DNA from 2 places in the Actinoplanes hulinensis genome. Region 1 is predicted to be linked to the other one. Evidence: riboswitches for the same ligand, from Rfam matches in the RefSeq annotation. Region 1 holds a riboswitch; the other holds the start of a gene.
The links. Region 1 has a riboswitch for ZMP and ZTP ahead of KZ829_RS38470 (benzoate/H(+) symporter BenE family transporter). Riboswitches for the same ligand answer to the same signal wherever they lie in the genome.

Region 1 (6,704 bases):
GTGACCTGCCGGGAGCGCTGGCGGCCGCCGAGGCCGCACTCGCTGCCGAACCCGGCCGCCCGGAAGCGCACGTCGAACACGCCGAAACCCTTCTCGCCCTGCTACGCGACGGCGACGCACGTGCCGCCGCCGAGCAGGCCGCCCGCCTGGCCCCGAACCGGCCGTCCGGCCATCTCGTCCTGGCCCGTGCCCTGGCCGCCGACCGCCACTTCGCCGAGGCCCGGGCCGCCGCCGCGCGCGGGCTGGCCCTGGCGCCCCGCTCGGTCGAGGCCCTGCTCACCGTGGCCGACGTGGCCCGCGACGCCGGTCGCCGTGACGAGGCCGAGGAGGCGGCCCGCACCGCCCTGCGTATCGATCCGGACAGCGAGTACGGCCGCTGGCTGCTGGCGATGCTCGACGCCGAACGCCTCCGCGTCCGCCGCTCTCTGCGCACTCTGCGTGACGTCGCCCGGGACAACCCCGGCCGCCCCAACGTGCTGTCGATGACGTGGCCGATCCGCCGGCTGCTGTCCGGCCTGCGCCGCTGGCTCACCGTGGCCGTGGTGCTGACCTGTGCGGCCGCCCTGATCGCCGTCCGGTTCCCGCCGATGCTGCCGCCCAGCCGCGCGATGGCAGCCGTGTTCGTGCTGTTCGCGGCCGGTTTCAGCCTTCGCCTGCTGCTGCCGGCGGGTGCTCTTCCCTGGCGCAGCCTTCGGTTCACACCGCCGTTGCTGCGCCGTTCGCTCCACCTCCGCATGGTCACCGCGGTCACGCAGATCGGGCTCCTCATCGGGTACGCCGTAACCTCGACGACCCTTCTGACAGTGATCGCGGTCGTCCTCGTACCCCTGCAGTTGCTCCTGGGTCTGACCGCCGCGATCGGGGCCCATCTCGACGATCCGGGCCACCTGCACGCGCTTCGCGACATCGTCCGCCAGCTCCGCGAGTGGCGAGCCGGGCTACGCCAATGGTGGGCCGACACCCGCCGCGACCTGCGCGACGCCTGGCGCGACGACCCGTGACCACCACACCGGGCTGACGATCGGCTCAGACGGTCACCTTCGCCTCGCGGCGGAACGCTCCGGTGGCCGCCGCGGTGAGCAGGCCGGCGATCAGTCCCCAGAACGCGGACCCGACGCCGAGCAGCTCGATGCCGGAGGCGGTGGCGAGAAGCGTCACCACGGCGGCCTCGCGCCATCGGTCGTCGCGCAGGCCTGTGGTCAGCGAGCTGCCGATCGTCCCGAGCAGGCCGATCCCGGCGATCCCGAGCACGAGGACCGCGGGCAGCGCGGCCAGCAGTGAGGTGATGGTCGCCCCGAGCGCGGCCACGCAGAGGTAGAACACGCCCGCCCACACCGAGGCGAGATACCGGCGCCTGGGGTCGGGATGGGCGTGCGGGCCGGTGCAGATCGCCGCGGTGATCGCGGCCAGGTTGAGGCCGAACGCGCCGAACGGGGCGAGCACCAGGTTCACCGCCCCGGTCCAGGTGATCAGCGGCGACACCGGCACCTGGTAGCCGTCGTTGCGCAGCACGGCGACGCCGGGCAGGTTCTGCGACGCCATGGTGACCACGAACAGCGGCAGCGCCACCCCGATGACGGCCTGCCAGGTGAACGACGGCATCGTGAACACCGGCGACGCCCAGCCGAAACGCACCTCGCCGGGCCGGAACGAGCCGGTCGCCGCGGCCACCGCGATCCCGGCGGCCAGCGCGGTGAGCACCGCGTACCGGGGAAGGAACCGCCGGGCCACCAGGTAGGTGCCGAACATGGCGGCGATCAGTGGGAGGTCCTGGTTGGCGGAGGCGAACAGGCCGATGCCGAACTGGATCAGGACACCGGCGAGCAGCGCGGACGTCAGCGACGTCGGCACCCGGTCCATCATCCGGCCGAACCAGCCGGTCACGCCGATCAGCGTGATCAGCGCGGCGGACACCACGAACGCGCCGATCGCCTCCCGCATGGTGGCGCCTTCAAGGCCGGTGACCAGCAGCGCGGCGCCCGGCGTGGACCAGGCGGTGACGATCGGCGCCCGGAACCGCAGCGACAGGCCGATGCAGGTGACGCCCATGCCGACGGCGAGCGCCAGCATCCAGGAGGCGAGTTCCGCGTCGTCGGCGCCGGCCGCGCGGGCGGCGCTGAACACGATCGCCGCCGAGCTGGTGAAGCCGATCAGGACGGCGAGCAGTCCGGCGTTGACCGCGGACGGTGGGGCGTAGCCGAGGATTCTGCGCTGGTCGGGCAAGGCTCACTCCGCGTGGGTGGGACGGATCGCCCAGGCGCGCGGCACGGCCGTGTCGGCGGGCCGCTTCCCGGTGGTGCCCCACCTCAGCGCCAGTCACGGCCCACCGGCAGACTACGCGACGCCGGTGGCACCATGCCTGACATGTCCCCTGCGTTCGTGTCCGGTGTGGAACTGTCCCGCCGCTTCTACCAGTCAATACGCCCGCTGCTGCCGAAGGTGGCCCACACCGCCGCCCTGATCGGGCCCGGCTCGGAGGTCCTCGGCTTCGACACCGAGCGCTCCACCGACCACGACTGGGGGCCTCGCCTGCAACTGTTCCTGAGCGCGGAGGACCTGGCCGCCCACGGTGACGCCATCCGTGCCCGGCTGGACGCGGACCTGCCGGACACGGTCGCCGGGCACGCCACCACCGTGCTGCCGGGCCGTGGTGTGGTGGTCGCCGAGCTGGGCGCCTGGCTGACCGGGCGGCTCGGGTTCGACCCGCGCGACGGTGTCACCGTAAGGGACTGGCTGGCCACCCCGGCGCAGGCGCTGGCCGAGGTCACCGCGGGTGTGGTGCACCACGACGGCCTCGACCGTCTGCACCGGGTCCGCGAGTCGCTGGCCTGGTATCCCGACGACGTGTGGCGGTACGTGCTGGCCTGCCAGTGGCAGCGGATCGGCCAGGAGGAGCATTTCGTCGGCCGGTGCGGCGAGGTCGGCGACGAGCTGGGTTCGGCGGTGGTGGCGGCCCGGCTGGCCCGTGACCTGATGCGCCTGGTCCTGCTGATGAATCGCCGGTATCCGCCGTACAGCAAGTGGCTGGGCACCGCGTTCGCCCGCCTGCCCGGGGTGGACGGGCTGCGGACGGCGCTCACCGCAGGCCTGACCGCCGCCAACTGGCACGCCCGCGAGCATCATCTGGTCGTCGCGTACGAGACGGTCGCCCGCATGCACAACGATCTCGGGCTGACCGACCCGCTGGACACGAAGGTGCGGTTCTTCTTCGACCGCCCGTTCCGGGTGATCGGCGGTGGCCGGTTCGCGCAGGCGCTGGCCGGGGACGCGGTCCGGCCGCTGATCGGGACGGTCGACCAGTTCGCCGACAACACCGATCTGCTCAGTCATGCGGAGCGGGCGCGGGCCGTGGGCACGGTCATTTGACGGCGCCCGAGGTGATGCCGGAGATGATCCGGCGCTGGGCGACGGCGAAGACGACGATCAGCGGGAGGCTCATCAGGATCACGTACGCGAAGATCAGGTGCCAGTTGTTGAGGTAGAGCCCGGCGCTGGCCACCTGGAACAGGTTCAGGGGCAGGGTGTCGATGCGGCCGCCGATGACGAAGAAGGCGTAGAAGACGTCGTTCCAGACGTACAGGCAGATAAGAATGGTGGCGGTGGCGAGAACCGGGCGCAGCAGCGGCAGCACTACACGGCGGAACACCGCGAACGGTCCGGCGCCGTCGATGCGCGCGGCCTCCTCGAGGGATTCCGGGATGGTACGCACGAAGCCCGTCACGAAGAAGATGACCGTGGACAGGTAGATCCCGACGTACACCCCGATCATCCCGACCGCGGTGCCGGCGAGGCCGAGCTGGCGCAGCAGAAGGACCACCGTGACGACCGCCGGAGGCAGGATGATGCCGCTGATGCCGAGGGCGTAGAGCACGGCGGTGAGCCGGGATCCGCGCCGGGCCAGCACCCATGCCGCCATCGAGCCGAGCAGCAGCACGATCGCCACGGTCGGCGCGACGATCAGCAGGCTGCCGAGCAGGGCGGCCGGGATGTCGGCGTCGGTCCACACCTGCCACAGGTTGTCGAACAGGTGCCAGGTGGTCGGCGGGGTGAGGTCCGGATCGACCGCCTCCCCCTGGCTCTTGCCGGCGGTGGCGATCACCAGCCAGAGCGGCACCCCGATCACCACGGCGACCAGCAGCAGCGCGAACACGGGTTGCAGACGGCGGCTCACAGCACCTCCTCGCGTTTGCGCAGCACGTAGATGACCGGGAACGCCATGAGCGCGACCAGCAGGAACAGCACCAGGCTCATGGTGGTGGCCTGCGCGAACAGCCCTTGGCCGAAGGTCCGGTAGATGAAGATGTTGAGGATCTCGGTGGTACGCGCGGGCCCGCCGCCGGTGGTGGCCTGCACGATGTCGAAGCCGTTCATCGAGCCGAGCAGCGCGGTGGCGACATTGAAGGTGACCGCCGGCGCGAGCAACGGCACCCGGATCCGCCAGAACGTCCGCCACCTCGACGCGCCGTCGATGTGGGCGGCCTCGGTCACGTCGAGTGGAATCGACTTGAGACCGGCAAGGTAGATCAACATTGACAGTCCCATCCACTTCCATGCGTGGATCAATGCGACGACCACGATCGTCCATGTGGTGTCGGCGAGCAGCCCGGACGACTTGAGCAGCGCCTGGAAGATGTAGCCGACGGCGAGCGCGGACATCAGCACCGGGATGAGGAAGAACGTGCGCGCGATCCGGTTGACCGTCGTGTCCCGTTCCAGCAGGACGGCCAGACCGAACCCGAAGACGTTCTGGAAGATCGCGACCAGTACGGCGTACACGACCGTGATCCGCAGCGACCGGAACAGCGTGCCGTCCGACGTGAGCTGGGTGAAGTTCTCCACCCCGACCGGGTTGATCTCCGCCTTGAACCCCGACCAGTCGGTGAACGCGTAGACGAAGTTGAACACGGTCGGCAGGAAGAAGAAGATCAGGAGCAGGCCGTACGCCGGAAGCAGGAACCACAGTGGATGCGTACGGCGCCGGATGGTGCCCGGGCGTGCCGACGGCAGCGCCCGGGCCGGAGCGAGTGTTTCGACTGCCGTGGTCACTTGAGGTAACCGGCGGCCTTGGCGAGTTGGACGAACTGGTCCTGGGTGGCGGTGGCCACCTGGTCGGGCGTCATGGTGCCGGCGATCATGTCGGCCAGATTGATGTACAGGTCCGGGTTCGCGACGGCCAGGGCCTGCATGGAGCCGACCGAGGTGGACAGTGAGGCGTGCACGTCCTGGAGCGCCTTCGGCACGCCGGCCGGGCTGGCCACCGCGGTCTGCAACGACACGGTGTTGCGGTCGGTGACGAAGTCGCTGTAGCCGGGGCCCATCCAGTAGGCGAGAAGCTGGCGGGCCGCCGATTCCCGCTTGGCGTCACCGGTCTTGAAGGCGACGAGAGCGTTCGACTGATCCGGGATGAACGTGCCGACGTTCCCGGACGGCGAGATCGGGAAGAAGCCGATCTTCCGGTCCAGCGTGGCGGTGTCCGTTTTGGCCTGCAACTGCCCGAAGAACGAGTTCACCTGCACGACCATGGCCGCCTTGCCGTCCAGCAGCGCCGTACCCTGGTCCTCGAATTTGGCGGTCTTGATGTCGCTGTTGAACAGCCCTTCCTTGATCAGCGCGTCGTAGCGCTTGATGGTGTCGACCACCGCCGGCGAGGTGAACTTGTCCTGACCTGTGTTGATCCGGTCCCACAGCCCGGCCTTCGCGGCGTCGGCGAGTTGCACCTGCACCCACCACTGGGTGGCCCACCGGTCCGCGCCCATCTCGTAGAACGGTGTGACGCCCTTGGCCTTGAGATCGCGGGCCAGCTTGATCATCTCGTCGAAGCTCTTCGGCGTCGCGGTGATCCCGTTCGCCGCGAAGACCTCCTTGTTGTAGTAGACGCCCTCGACGGCCGGGCTGGTCACCAGCGCCGCGTAGCGGGTTCCGTCGAGCAGGCCGGTGATGTCGCGCAGCGCCGGATCCATCGACGGCAGCCACGGCGCCTCGCCGAGCGGCTGGAGGTTGGTCTTGGCGTTGATCGCGGTCAGCATCGAGGCGGTGGGCTGCCAGAACGCCAGGTCCGGTTTGTCGCCGGTGGCAACCTTGGTCTGGACGCTCTGCTCGTAGGGGTCCGGAACCGTGACGATCTCCACGGTGGCGCCGGTGGCCTGCTGGAAGCCCTCGACCACCTTCTTCGGCACGGTGTTGCTGTTCTGCGCGGCCCAGATGGTGAGCTTCACACCGTCCAGCTTGGCGGTCGGATCGGCCCAGGTGGCGACGGTGTCGCCGCTGGTCGTGGAGGCGGACGGGTCGGTGCAGGCGGCGAGCCCCAGGGTGAGGGCGGCGCCGATGGTTATCCAGCGTTTCATCCTGATCCTTCGTTATCGGGTGGTGCGGATCCGCAGGATCCGCGCGGCATGCGGGTCGGTGTCGGCGGTGGTCACGGTGAGCGAGCCGGTGGCGCTTTCCCAGTGGCACGCCCACGCGCGAAGCCGCCGCGGATAGAGCACCTCGACCGTCACCGGATGTCCGCGCAGGTGCCGGAGGTCGAGCGTCAGGTCGGTTCCGGCGCCGGCTCGCCGCCAGATCCCCAGGTAGGTGGTGTCGTGGTGGTGCAGCCCGAGGCTCAGCCACGGGTCGTCCCAGCCGGGCAGCCCGAGCGGCCACACCGGAGTCGTGGCGGCGAGATCGGCCCGGATGCCGTGGAAAGTCGCCACGCCCTCGCGTAC
Region 2 (6,704 bases), on a different contig from region 1:
TCACCGCGCGACGTGGTCACCGTCTTCGTCCCGGAGTACGTGGTGGGCCGCTGGTGGGAGAACCTGCTGCACAACCAGAGCGCGCTGCGGATCAAGGGCCGGCTGCTGTTCGAACCCGGCGTGATGGTCACCAGCGTGCCCTGGCAGTTGCGCTCCAGCCAGGACCGCGACCTCGACCGGATGGACCGGGGGCTCACCCGGGCGCCGGCTCGTGGGCCGCGTATCCACGACGAGGAAGACGAGGCGCCACGATGACGGGTGCGATCATCGACGACCTGGTCGAGGGGGACCGGGTCGAGGTCACCGTGGGCGCGCCCGCGCACGGCGGGCACTGCGTCGCCCGGCTCGGCGGCCCGCACGGACGGGTGATCTTCGTCCGGCACGCCCTGCCCGGCGAGCGGGTCACCGCCGAGATCACCGAGCTGCACCGCGGCTACCTGCGGGCCGACGCTGTGGAGATCCACGAGCCGTCCCCGGACCGGGTCACCCCGCCGTGCCCCTACGCCCATCCGGGCGGGTGCGGCGGCTGCGACCTCCAGCACGCCTCCGGCGAGGCCCAGCTGCGATGGAAGGCCGAGGTGGTCCGGGAACAGCTCGTCCGGCTGGGCGGCCTCGACCCCGAGGGCATATTCGTACGGGTGGAGCCGCTGCCCGCCAAGGATCCGCTGCTCGGATGGCGGACCCGGGTGCGGTACGCGATCGACGCGGCCGGGCGCCCCGGGCTGTTGCAGCACCGGTCGCACCAGGTGGTGCCGATCGACCGCTGCCGGATCGCCCATCCGGCGATCCAGGACCTCGACGTGCTCGCCGAGGAGTGGCCCGGCGTGGACGCGGTGCAGGCCGTCGCCTCCACCGGCGGGGACGTCGCGGTGCTGGGCCGCCCGTCCGGCACGGCCGGCCCGGCCCACGGCGACGACCTCGGGGAGGCGCCGGAGGGCGGCTCGCTGGTCCGGCTCGCCGGACCGGCCGAGGTCACCGAGCAGGCGGCCGGGCGGGCCTGGCGGATCCCGCCGCAGGGCTTCTGGCAGGTCCACCCGCAGGCCGCGGACACCCTGGTCACGGCGGTCCTGGAGATGCTGCGGCCGGCCGCCGGCGAGACCACCTGGGATCTCTACGGGGGCGCCGGCCTGTTCGCCGCCGCGATCGCCGGGCGGACCGGGGCCCGGGTGACCGTCGTCGAGTCGTCCCCGGCCGGGGTGGCCGCCGCCCGCGCCAACCTGGCCGACCTGCCCCACCTGGACATCGTCGAGGCCCGCGTGGAGACGGCGCTGTCCCGGCGCCGCGTCACCGGCCCGGTCGACCTGGTCGTCCTCGACCCGCCCCGGGCCGGTGCCGGCGCCCGGGTGGTCCGGGCCGTCGCGGCGGCCCGTCCGCGGGCCGTCGCCTACGTGGCCTGCGACCCGGCCGCACTGGCCCGTGACCTGAAGACGTTCCGTGCCGAGGGCTGGCGCGTCGAGGGGGTGCGGGCCTTCGACTGCTTCCCGATGACCCAGCACGTCGAGTGCGTCGCCCACCTGACCCCCGCCTGAGGGCGCGCTCCCCGTCGTTGTGCGGGTGGTAGCGCCCCACGCACTCTTCTCGTCCTCGGCTCACCATGCTCAACGTCCCCGCAAAACGCCGCCGGTGTCGAGGCAAGTGATTTGCCGACGCCAGCGGGGTTTGCTGGCGGCGGGAAATCACCTGCCTCGACACCGGTTACCAGGCGTTTTGCCGCGGAGCGAAGCGGAGCCATCAGGCCCAGCGTTTTGCCGCGGAGCGAAGCGGAGCAATCAGGCTCAGTTGGCGCGCTCGGCGGCCGTGACCGCGTTGCGGAAGAGCATGGCGACCGTGGTCGGGCCGACGCCGCCGACGCGGGGGGTGATGGCGCCGGCCACCTCGGCGCAGGACTCGTCGACGTCCGGGAGGAGGCGGCGGCCCTCGTAGCGGACGCCGGCGCCGATGACGACCGAGCCGGGCTTGACGTGCTCGGGCCGGACGATGCCGGGGACGCCGGCCGCGGCGATCAGCACGTCGGCCCGCTGGGTGTAGCGGGGCCAGTCCTTGACGCCGGTGTGCACCACGGTGACGGCGGCGTTGGCGGTCGGGCGCTTCTGCGCCAGCAGCATGGCGAGCGGGCGGCCCAGGGTGGCGCCGCGGCCCAGGATGACCACCTCGCGGCCGGCGACCTCGATGCCGTGGAAGGCGAGCAGCGCCTCGATGCCGGCCGGGGTGCAGGGGAGCGGGCCGGGCAGGCCGACGGCGAGCCGGCCCATGTTGAGCGGGTGCATGCCGTCGACGTCCTTGTCCGGGTCGAGGGTCTGCAAGGCCGCGTCGTAGTCCAGGTGGGCGGGGATCGGGTACTGGATGAGGACGCCGTGCACGTTCTTGTCGTCGTTGAACTCGGCGATCACCTTGAGCAGGTCGGCCTGGGTGACATCACCGCTCAGGTGCTGGTGCGGGGAGGAGAAGCCGAGTTCGGCGGCCTGCTTCTGCTTGATCCGGATGTAGCCGGCGCTGGCGTCGTCGTCACCGACCAGGATGGTGGCGAGGCTGGGCTGGACGCCGCGGTTCTGGAGACGTGCGACACGTTCGCGGACGTCGTTGAGGACCGATTCGGCGACCGGGGCGCCGGGCAGCAGACGTGCGGTGGACATGTGGACTCCTCGTGCGGGGAGCCCAGGCGGTCGACTCCTCGTGACGAGCTCCCCGATGGTTGGACCATCCCCGTGCCGCCAGTCGCTGTGTGCCTTCCAGGATGCCCGAAGGTCGCGCGGGAGAACCAGCCGGGGGCCGATTCGCGCCGGTCGGCGGAGGTTCCAATTGTGTGGAGGATTGGTGACGGTCCGTTCGCTCAAGTCGCGGCGCGGCGGGGCACGGATAGACTCTGCCCTCATGAGTGACTCCCCCTCGACCCCGGCCGGCCTGCTGAGCAGCATCACCGAACCCGGTGATCTCAAGCGACTGACCGCGGAGCAGTTGACCCTGCTCGCGGCCGAGATTCGTGACTTCCTGGTGGCCAAGGTCTCGCGCACCGGCGGTCATCTGGGTCCGAACCTGGGCGTGGTCGAGATGACCCTGGCGATGCACCGAGTCTTCGACTCCCCACGCGACAAGATCCTCTTCGACACCGGCCACCAGGCGTATGTTCACAAGATCGTGACCGGCCGGCAGGACGGCTTCGACCTGCTCCGCCAGCGCGGTGGCCTGACCGGCTACCCGAGCCAGGCGGAGAGCGAGCACGACCTGATCGAGAACTCGCACGCCTCCACCGCCCTGTCGTACGCGGACGGTCTGGCCAAGGCGTTCACGCTCCGTGGCGAGGGCCGGCACGTGGTGGCGGTCGTCGGTGACGGCGCGCTGACCGGCGGCATGTGCTGGGAGGCGCTGAACAACATCGCGGCCACCCGCAACCGCCTGGTGATCGTGGTCAACGACAACGGCCGCTCCTACGCGCCGACCATCGGCGGGCTCGCCGACCACCTGTCCACGCTGCGCCTCAACCCGGGCTACGAGAAGGTGCTCGACCTGGTCAAGGACGCGCTGGGCCAGACCCCGGTGGTGGGCAAGCCGGTCTTCGAGGTGCTGCACGCGGTCAAGAAGGGCATCAAGGACGCGATCAGCCCGCAGCCGATGTTCGAGGACCTGGGCCTGAAGTACATCGGCCCGGTCGACGGCCACGACCAGCAGGCCATGGAGTCGGCGCTGCGCCGGGCCAAGGGCTTCAACGCCCCGGTCATCGTGCACGCGGTCACCAGGAAGGGCTACGGCTACCGCCCCGCCGAGCAGGACGAGGCGGACTGCCTGCACGGCCCGGGCAGCGCTTTCGACGTGGAGACCGGCAAGCTGCTGGCCGCGCCGACGCTCAAGTGGACCAAGGTGTTCTCCGAGGAGCTGGTCCGGATCGCCGACGAGCGCCCGGACATCGTGGGCATCACCGCGGCGATGGCCGAGCCGACCGGCATCGCGGCGCTGGCGAAGAAGTACCCGGAGCGGACGTACGACGTGGGCATCGCCGAGCAGCACGCGGCCACCTCCGCGGCCGGCCTGGCGATGGGCGGGCTGCACCCGGTGGTGGCGGTCTACGCGACGTTCCTGAACCGGGCCTTCGACCAGGTCCTGCTGGACGTGGCGATGCACCGGCTGCCGGTGACCTTCGTGCTGGACCGGGCCGGGATCACCGGGCCGGACGGGCCGAGCCACTACGGCATGTGGGACATGAGCGTCTTCGGCGTGGTCCCGGGGCTGCGGATCGCCGCCCCGCGGGACGCCGCCACCCTGCGCGAGGAGCTGCGCGAGGCGGTCGCGGTCGACGACGGGCCGACCATCGTGCGGTTCCCGACCGGCTCGGTCGCCCCGGACACCCCGGCGCTGCGCCGGGTGGGCCAGGTCGACGTGCTGCGCGAGGGCGACCGCAAGGACATCCTGCTCGTCGCCGTCGGTTCCTTCGTCGGGCTGGCCCTGGACACCGCGGAGCGGCTCACCGAGCAGGGGTACGGAGTGACCGTCGTCGACCCGCGCTGGGTCCGCCCGGTGCCGATCGAGCTGACCGGTCTGGCCGCCCAGCACCGCTCCGTGGTCACCCTGGAGGACGGCGTCCGCACCGGTGGTGTGGGCGACGCGGTGGCCAGCGCGCTGCGGGACGCCGGTGTGACCACCCCGCTGCGGGACTTCGGTGTGCCGGCCGGGTTCCACCCGCACGGCACCCGCGCCGAGATCCTCACCGCCCTGGGCCTGACCGCGCAGGACATCGCGCGGGACGTGACCGAGTGGGCATCGAGTCGTGAGGCGAGCATTCCCGTTACATAATTGTTACCTTTGATGGATGAGCGCCTCCAGTGGGCCGGTCGTCATCGATCTGGGGCTGGAGCGGGGTGAGCCGGAGACGTACCACCGGCCGGAGCGGCGGACCACGCCGCTCTGGCTCGGTCCGGCCCTCCTCGCCGTCCTGCTGCTCCTCTCCGTCGCGGCCGCGGCGCCGCCGCCCGGCCCGCCGCTGTCCGAGCTGCTCCGGCTGGCGATCAGCCCGGGCGACCCGGACACCCTGACCAGCGACGGCCGCCTGGTCATCCAGCGGGCCGGAGAGCTGAGCTCCTACGACCTGGCGACCGGCGAGCGGCAGTGGCGGGTCGCGCAGGACATCCCGGTCTACCGTTTGCGCACCGGCGGCGGCCAGGTGCTGCTGCGCCCCTGGGCGCCGGGCCGGGGCGAACCCGGGACCACCGCGGTGTCCCTGCGGACCGGCGCCCGCACCTGGCACAACGAGCGCAACGTGATCACGTTCCCCGGCGACGACCTGATGCTCGCGGTCGAGGGCGTGCGCAGCCTGTCCGGCAGCGGCCGCCGGGTGGAGAAGTGGATCGAGATGCTCGATCCGGCCGGCGGGGACGCGCGCTGGCGGCTCTGGGTGCCGTCCACCGCCGTGCTGCTCGCCGTGCCCGGCCCGCCCGGTGGACCCGGCCGGCTGCTGCTCGTCCGGGACGACCTGACGGCCCAGCTGTACGAGGTGGCGACCGGCACCCCGCTGGCCGTGCACCGGATGCCGCCCGCCAACTACGACCCGGAGAACCCGGTGGTCGCCGGTGGCCTGGTGCTGCTGCGGCACCCCGGGCCGTCCGGGATCGAGATCTCCGCGTACGACCCGTTGACGCTGCGGCCGATGTGGACCCAGCCGGCCACCGGCACCCGGGAGGTCCGGGCGTGCGGGCCGCTGGCCTGCCTCATCGGGCTGGACGGGGTGCGGGCCATCGACCCGGCCACCGGCGACCAGCGCTGGCACCGGCCCGCCTGGCGATCCGTCGAGGACTCCGGCGCCGGCCTGATCGCGTACGCCGACGGCCCCGAGTACCCGGCCGGGGTGGTCGACGCCCGGACCGGACGGATGCTGGTCGACCTGACCGGGTGGCGGCCGGTCGGCGGTGCGGCCACCGGCGGGGAGCTGCTCGTGACCCGGGAGATCGGGCCGGGCCCGCGTACGATGGTCGCCGTCGCGGCCCCGGGCCTGCCCCATCCGCGCCTGCTCGCCGAGCTGCCCACCGGCACCGGGGAGTGTCAGGCCGCCCCGGAGCGGCTGATCTGCCGGTCGGTGTACGGGGAGTTGGTCGTCTGGGCGTACCGGCCCCGGACGGCGTGAGCGAGGAGGGCGCGGCGTGACGTTGATCGAGCTGGACCGGGACGCCCCGCTCGATCCGGAATCGCCCCGCCGCACCCCGCCTCCCTGGCGCTACCGGCACCTCGGCCTGATCCTGTCCGCCGCCCTCGCCATGACGCTGGGCGGCGCGGCCCTCCCGGGCGGCACGTTCTGGCGCTATCTGGGCCTGATCCCGGCCTCGGCCGGCACCGACGCGCCGATCCAGCTGGCCGGCGGGCGGCTCTTCACGGTCGTCTCCTCCGGTCAGGAGCGGACGCTGACCGCCTGGGCGCCGAAGCCGGAGCCGTACCGGATGTGGAGCGCCGCGCTGCCGGTCAGCGCCGACTACGACCCGGCGAGCGGCCTCTTCGGGCCGGTCTCGGTGCGGGCGGCCGGCGGGGTGCTGCTGGTCACCGACGGGCCGGGCCCGACCACGGCCCTGGACCCGGAGAACGGGCGGGCCCTCTGGACCTCGGCGGGCCGGGTCACCACGGCCGGCGACACCGCGTTCACGGTGGACCGGATCTTCCGGCCCGGCACGCTGTACGACCAGGAGTCCGGCGACCCGGGCATGCTCTACTTCTCGGCCGACGGGCAG

Region 2: linked by a shared signal. The riboswitch ahead of KZ829_RS20945 (bifunctional 5,10-methylenetetrahydrofolate dehydrogenase/5,10-methenyltetrahydrofolate cyclohydrolase) and the one ahead of KZ829_RS38470 (benzoate/H(+) symporter BenE family transporter) in region 1 are both predicted to bind ZMP and ZTP.

The regions. Positions count from the first base shown of each region.
Region 1 covers NZ_JAHXZI010000029.1:87,647-94,350, forward strand. The annotation lists gene KZ829_RS38465 (tetratricopeptide repeat protein) at 1-1,001, shown strand, start outside; gene KZ829_RS38470 (benzoate/H(+) symporter BenE family transporter) at 1,027-2,223, opposite strand; ZMP/ZTP riboswitch at 2,245-2,330, opposite strand; gene KZ829_RS38475 (DUF4037 domain-containing protein) at 2,365-3,366, shown strand; gene KZ829_RS38480 (carbohydrate ABC transporter permease) at 3,359-4,171, opposite strand; gene KZ829_RS38485 (carbohydrate ABC transporter permease) at 4,168-5,046, opposite strand; gene KZ829_RS38490 (ABC transporter substrate-binding protein) at 5,043-6,344, opposite strand; gene KZ829_RS38495 (alpha-galactosidase) at 6,357-6,704, opposite strand, start outside.
Region 2 covers NZ_JAHXZI010000010.1:293,255-299,958, reverse strand. The annotation lists gene KZ829_RS20955 (APC family permease) at 1-255, shown strand, start outside; gene KZ829_RS20950 (class I SAM-dependent RNA methyltransferase) at 252-1,529, shown strand; gene KZ829_RS20945 (bifunctional 5,10-methylenetetrahydrofolate dehydrogenase/5,10-methenyltetrahydrofolate cyclohydrolase) at 1,776-2,633, opposite strand; ZMP/ZTP riboswitch at 2,647-2,729, opposite strand; gene dxs (1-deoxy-D-xylulose-5-phosphate synthase) at 2,872-4,785, shown strand; gene KZ829_RS20935 (outer membrane protein assembly factor BamB family protein) at 4,802-6,109, shown strand; gene KZ829_RS20930 (outer membrane protein assembly factor BamB family protein) at 6,126-6,704, shown strand, end outside.